Regions from separate parts of the Ferriphaselus amnicola genome, predicted to be linked through region 1. Evidence: predicted binding sites of a transcription regulator. Region 1 holds the regulator's gene; the other holds the start of a gene.

Region 1 (3,417 bases):
TACCAAACCTAGTCGCTCTTGCTTGTCTTCGAACAGCCGCCGAATATCTACCTGAGCCATATCAAAGCCTCCGCCTAGGCTTGCCAGTTGGCGAACAGTTGGTAAAGAACGGCTGGGTCATCGCTGGCGAGCAGTTGATCTCGGAAGGATTTTTCGCAGAACATCTGTGCTAGTTCGCCTAACAGCTGTAGGTGCAGATCGGTCGCCCGTTCCGGTACCAGCAGGACAAAGATCAGGCTCACCGGCAGCCCATCCGGTGAATCGAAGGGGATCGGGGTGGTGGTTCGGATGAAACAGGCGATTGGATCGCGCAGTCCCTTGACGCGGCCATGTGGAATGGCAACGCCTTGCCCCAGCCCGGTCGAGCCGAGTTTCTCGCGCGCGAACAGACTGTCGAATACCTGACTGCGCCCGATGTTGCGAGTGTTCTCAAATAAGATGCCGACTCGTTCGAACACACGCTTCTTGCTGGTGGATTCGGCATCCACCATGACATTTTCGGGCGGCAGGAGGTTACTAATTAAACCCATGGTTTGTTCCCATGAAAAAGGGCGGCCATTAGACCGCCCACTAAAGGTTATTCTGCTTCAACGATCTTGCCGGAGTCGTCATGACGACGCGCGGTGTTCTTTTCCTTGTGCTTCAACACTTGGCGATCCAACTTCTCGATCAGCTCGTCGATGGCGACGTACAGGTTGGCATCTTGGCATTCCACGAAGATTGTTTTGCCGCTGATATGGACGGTGGCTTCTGCCTTTTGTTCGAGCTTGTCCACCGATAGGATTACGGTGACATCCAGCACGTTGTCGAAGTGTTTCTTGATCTTGCCCAGTTTGCTGACCACATGCTCACGAATGGCGGGAGTGATGTCTAGATGATGTCCGCTGAGGTTGAGGTTCATGGTTGCTCCTTTGTTAGAGTGATTTACGAAGATTGACCGGGAGGATATTTAGCGATTCCCGGTATTTTGCCACAGTGCGCCGAGCGACTTGTATGCCCTGCGACACGAGGATTTCTGCCAAACGGCTGTCGCTCAGCGGATGATGAGCATCTTCCTGAGAGACCAGTTGCTTGATTAAGGCGCGGATGGCGGTGGAGGAACATGCCCCGCCGCTGTCGGTGGAGACGCCGCTGCCGAAAAAATATTTGAGTTCAAAGATACCACGTGGAGTTAGCATGAACTTCTGTGTGGTGACTCGTGAAATGGTCGATTCGTGTAATTCAAGCTGTTCAGCGATCTCGCGCAGCACGAGCGGGCGCATGGCGACTTCGCCATGCTCAAGGAACATACGCTGCCGCTCCACGATGGCTTGCGATACGCGCAAGATGGTGTCGAAGCGCTGTTGCAGATTCTTGATGTACCAACGTGCTTCCTGTAACTGCCCAGTCATCTGTTGCGAACTTTGCTCATCACGGCGCTGCATGATGTTGGCGTAAAGTTGGTTCACGCGTAAACGTGGCATAGCTTCTGGGTTGAGGCGGGCCGCCCAGCGACCACGCTGGCGCTCGACGATGACGTCGGGCACGACGTAATCGCTGACCCGTTGCTCGTAACGCGCGGCTGGGCGCGGATTGAGTTGCAGAATGAGGGCTTGAGCCGCACGCAGACCATCTTCGTCACAGTGTAGCAGCCGTTTGAGGCGGGTGTAGTCGTGAGCAGCCAGGAGATCGAGATGCTTGTCCGTGAGTTGTATCGCTAGTTGCCGACTCGGGGTGGTGGCTGGCAGGGCGCGCAGCTGCAAGGACAAACACTCAGATAAATCGCGTGCCGCGATGCCAGGCTCATCTAGATGTTGCAACTGGACGAGTGCAGTTTCTAGATCATCTAGCGTGACATCTAACTCTTCCGGTAGCATCTCGAAGATGTCTTCCAATGACTGTGCCAGAAAGCCGCCATCATCTAGCGCGTCAATTAGCAGTGCAATCAGTTGGCGGTCATGGTGGTCGAGTTGGCTGAGGCTGAGTTGGGTCAGGAGATGCTCGCGCAGACTTGGGGAGCTGGCGGCTGTCTCGGGATAGTGGTCATCTTCGTCATCAGAGCTGGCTGAGCTAGGGCTATAAGACAGCTCGCTCCAGTCTTCCTCGGCCTTGGATGATTCTCTTTCAGGCTGCTCGGGGCTGGTGGAGGTGGTGCTTGCCGTACTCGTGGCAAACGAGGTGATCTCGTCTTCCTCGCGCTCCAAGAACGGATTCTCATCCAGCAGTCGCGCAGTTTCCTGATTGATCTCCAAGGTAGAGAGTTGCAGTAAGCGGATAGATTGCTGCAACTGCGGTGTGAGCGTCAGTTGCTGGGATTGCCTGAGTTGTAGTGATGCTTTCATGCCAACGATTATTAGGTGGGCGTCACTTTTATAGTTTGAAGTGCTCGCCGAGATACACTTTCCTCACGGCTTCATTATAGATGATTTCCTCGGGCTTGCCTTCCGCCATCACTGCGCCAGCGTTGATGATGTAGGCGCGGTCGCAGATGCCCAAGGTTTCCCGCACGTTATGGTCGGTAATCAGCACACCGATGCCGCGTTCTTTGAGAAAACGGATGATCTTCTGGATATCTAGCACGGCGATGGGGTCAACGCCGGCAAAGGGTTCATCCAGCAGAATAAAACGCGGATCGGTGGCCAGCGCGCGTGCGATCTCGCAGCGCCGTCGTTCGCCTCCAGAGAGACTCATGGCGGGATTGTCGCGTATGTGGCTGATATGTAACTCGTCTAGCAAGGTTTCTAGCGTCGATTCCTGTTGGGCGAGAGGGAGTCCGCGCAACTCCAGTACGGCGCGAATGTTTTCGGCCACCGTCAAGCGACGGAAAATCGAGGCCTCTTGTGGCAGATAGCCTAGTCCTAATTGGGCACGGCGATGAATGGGCGCATGAGTGATCTTGTGCTGGTCGATGTAGATGTCTCCGCCATCTGCTGCAACCAAGCCTACGATCATATAGAAGCTGGTGGTTTTTCCTGCACCGTTAGGGCCGAGCAGGCCGACCACTTCGCCGCTGTGCACGGATAGAGATACGTCTTGCACCACAGTGCGGGCGCGGTACTGCTTCCTCAGCGAGGTGGTGCGCAATTCACTCATGGCTTACCTAAACTGGTCGAAGGCCGGATGGACACTGGATCCGTGGGGGCTGGGATGCTCTCGTTCCTAGGCTGAATGACTGCGCGAACTCGGCCTCGCTGGCCGGAATTCGGAGTTCGCGAGCTGTCCACATGGAATATCTCGGTCTTGGAGTCATAGGTGATGTGATCGCCATGAACTTCGTCGTTACTGCGCTTCATGCTGGCTTCGCCGAAGAGTTCTAGGAATTCATTCTGCGTGTCGTACTCGATGCGCTGTCCGTTACCTTCGATGATTTCATCCACGCCTTCGCGCTTCTGTCTGAACTGAGCGGGTTTGCCTGTGACGGTGCCATGCTTGTCACCA
Region 2 (3,417 bases), 270 kb from region 1:
CAGCGGCAGCTTGGTCGCACCCTTGATGTAGCCGCGCGCGATCTCAGCATCGGTACGCACATCGACCAGCGTGGTCGAGCCTGCGCTCAGCATGGTTTGCAGTTCGGTCGCAGTGATATTCTTAAAATCTGGCATGGTTACCTCTCAACAATCAACTCGACGCATCGGTCGATAAATAAGGCGCGCATTTTCCTGATTTCGCCCCTAAGTGTCCAGCCGAGTTATCATAGAGGTATGAAAAAAACCGCACTGATTCTGCTCTCCACTTTGCCCTTGCTGGTTTACGCTGACGGCCTACCGGATTTGGGCGACACTTCGCAGGAAACCATCTCGCCGCAACAGGAACGTCAAATTGGCCGGCAGAGCATGTTCGAGATTCGCGCCAGCAAAAGCTACCTGAGCGATCCAGAGGTCAATGACTACCTCAATCAACTCGGTTACCGCTTGGTCGGAAACAGTAACGAACCCTCGCAAGACTTCGAGTTCTTCGCCCTCAACGAAAACAATGTCAACGCCTTCGCCTTACCCGGCGGCTTCATTGGCGTCAATGTCGGGCTGATCCTCACTGCCCAAACCGAGTCCGAACTGGCTTCAGTGCTGGCACACGAGATTTCGCACGTGACTCAGCACCATCTGGCTCGGATGATCGCCGGCCAGAAATACGACACATTAGCCTCGATGGCGGCAGTGGCCGTCGCGATCCTCGCGGCACGCAACAACCCTCAGGCCTCGCAGGCGGCCATGGTCGGCGCGCAAGCAAGCATCATGCAGCGCAGACTGGACTTCACCCGCACCTATGAAAAGGAAGCTGACCGCATCGGCATCGAACTGTTGGAGCGCTCAGGCTTCGACACTCGCGCCATGCCCGCCTTCTTCGAGCGTATGCAAAAGGCCAATGGTTTATTGGAAGGGAATGCCCCCTCTTATCTGCGCACTCACCCATTGACCTCGGATCGGATTGCCGACGTGGAAAATCGGGTACAACAATTGCCCTACAAATTGGTGGCTGACAGCCTGACTTTTCGTCTGATACGTGCCAAGTTGCAGTCCATAGAAAAAAGCCCCTCTAGCGCTGTCGCTTACTTCACTGCCGCCCTAGGGCCGCAGAAATTCGGCGATCCAGTCGCTCAACGCTACGGCTTGGTGCTGTCCTTGCTGCGCCAGCGCAAGATGGAGCGCGCAGAGCTAGAGTTCGCCATGCTCTACCACCAAGCGCCAAAAAACCCGATGCTGGAAACACTGGCGGGGCAACTATTAAGCCGCAAGCACTCCATCAAGGATGTCAGCGCCTTCTACAAGCAGGCCTTGCAAAGCTACCCGCAACATCGTGCGCTGGTCTATGACTATGCCGACCTACTTCTCAAACAGCAGAGCTATACGCAAGTCATCAAACTGCTGGAGGAACGTATCACCGGCACGCCTACCGACCCTAGACTGTACGAACTCCAAGCTCAAGCCTATGCGGGGATGGATCAGCCGCAATCCTCACACCGCGCCCTGGCCTATTCCGCCTTGTTGCAAGGCAACCTGATGGGCTCTATCCAACATATGCAACTGGCTAAGCAAAGCGGCACCGACTTCTATCAGAATGCAGCGATCGAGAGTGAGTTGAAAGAGTTGTACGAAATGTTGGCCGTCCACAAGAAGAAATAGCTTTGTGTGACACTCAATGAAAAACGCCCGCCGAAGCGGGCGTTTCACTTTAGCGAGCCGAATTACTTACAGAAGCCAGCTGCCAAGCAAGTGCCACTTTGTGTCCAAGTGATCGCGCTACCTGCGGCATTCAATGCAGGCGTCAACACCGAAGTATAACCACCCGATGCAGCTGTTCCTGTAGCAGTAACAACGCCATCAGCTACTGCAACGCTGGCCAGATTAGCGGTAGCAGCGGGCGCAGCGGGGATACCATTAGTCGCATGTGCGCAACCAGTGAAGGTGCCCAGATCGTTCTGGCACACGGTCACTGCCTTTTGATAGGATTCGCTGATGGACAGCACTTCGCTGAACTTAGCTTTCTTGGTGTAGTTGCTGTAAGCCGGGATCGCGACGGCGGCCAAGATACCGATGATGGCGACAACGATCATCAGTTCGATCAGGGTGAAACCTTGTTGTACTTTTTTCATTTCTATCTCCTTGGGTTTAGAGTGGGTCATACCGCCACGGAGTAACAAAAGCAGGCTTCATGCCAACCTTAAAAAAAATAATCATTCATTTGATTATATTGAGATATATACACACTCAAGAATCCAAATTCAGCAGCTTCAATCAGTGAAGCTGCCCATCCCGAGCATAGCACTGACAATTTTCGTCACTTGATACAGACTGAGCGCACTTGATGCATATCAGTGAAACCTTGCAACACTTTCTCGATACCGTCTTGCTTCAAGGTACGCATCCCTTCGCCCAGTGCCGTGACGATCATCTCGGCCACTCGCGCATGCTCTTGGATGTTTTTCTTCATAGCATCGGTACCCACCAACAATTCGTGCAAACCAAGTCGGCCACGGTAGCCAGTTCCAGCGCAGCTATCACACCCAACCGGCTGGTATAAGGTGAACTGCCCATTCGCATCAGCAAAGGTACGCGCCCATTCTGCGCGTAAGGCCTCTCGCGCCGCCTCGGGGTCGTTTTGCCAACGCTCGATATGCTTCAGTTCATCAGAGTACTCCGTTAGCAACAAGTCGATCTCATCTTCCGACGCGATGTAGCTCTTGCGGCAATCCTTGCACAAACGCTTAGTCAGGCGCTGCGCCAACACACCGAGCAGCGCATCCGCGAAGTTGAATGGATCCATGCCCATATCCAGCAAACGGGTGATGGACTCCGGCGCGCTATTTGTGTGCAAGGTGGCAAACACCAAGTGACCAGTAAGCGAAGCCTCGATACCGATGGAGACGGTTTCCTTGTCGCGCATTTCGCCAACCATGATGATGTCTGGGTCGGCACGTAGGAAGGCGCGCATGATGGTGGCGAAATCCAGCCCCGCCTTCTTGTTGATCTGAACCTGACGCAGCCCCTTCTGGGTGATTTCCACAGGGTCTTCCGCCGTCCAGATCTTGGTATCCGGCTTATTGAGCGAGCTCAGGATAGAGTGCAGCGTGGTCGTTTTACCAGAACCGGTCGGGCCGCAGACAAAGAACAAGCCGTAGGGTTTGCTGACCACGCTCTTCAGCATCTCTAGGTTGTACGGAGAAAGTCCAAGCTTCTCGACTGGCAGCGGCTCGCCCGAGGCAAGAATACGCATCACGATGTCTTCGACACCGCCTTGCGAGGGTAGCGTCGCAACCCGCAGCTCGATGTCGAGAGGGCCAAACTTTTTGAACTTGATCTTGCCATCTTGCGGTTTGCGCTTCTCGGAAATGTCCAAATCGCACATGATCTTGATGCGGGTGATGAGCGCATTGCGATACGAGGCGG

What was found. The regulator sigma-54, encoded in region 1, starts transcription at its own class of promoters, with help from an activator protein. The targets are predictions, from matches to a motif close to TGGCACNNTTCCTGCT.
Region 2: a site for sigma-54 is predicted at 2,173-2,188, ahead of OYT1_RS04085 (pilin). Genes of this name have one in related genera too.

The regions. Positions count from the first base shown of each region.
Region 1 covers NZ_AP018738.1:583,848-587,264, forward strand. The annotation lists gene hprK (HPr(Ser) kinase/phosphatase) at 1-60, opposite strand, end outside; gene OYT1_RS02775 (PTS sugar transporter subunit IIA) at 75-530, opposite strand; gene hpf (ribosome hibernation-promoting factor, HPF/YfiA family) at 578-901, opposite strand; gene OYT1_RS02785 (RNA polymerase factor sigma-54) at 915-2,321, opposite strand; gene lptB (LPS export ABC transporter ATP-binding protein) at 2,350-3,072, opposite strand; gene lptA (lipopolysaccharide transport periplasmic protein LptA) at 3,069-3,417, opposite strand, start outside.
Region 2 covers NZ_AP018738.1:848,982-852,398, reverse strand. The annotation lists gene OYT1_RS04095 (rhodanese-like domain-containing protein) at 1-135, opposite strand, end outside; gene OYT1_RS04090 (M48 family metalloprotease) at 235-1,653, shown strand; gene OYT1_RS04085 (pilin) at 1,716-2,123, opposite strand; gene OYT1_RS04080 (GspE/PulE family protein) at 2,309-3,417, opposite strand, start outside.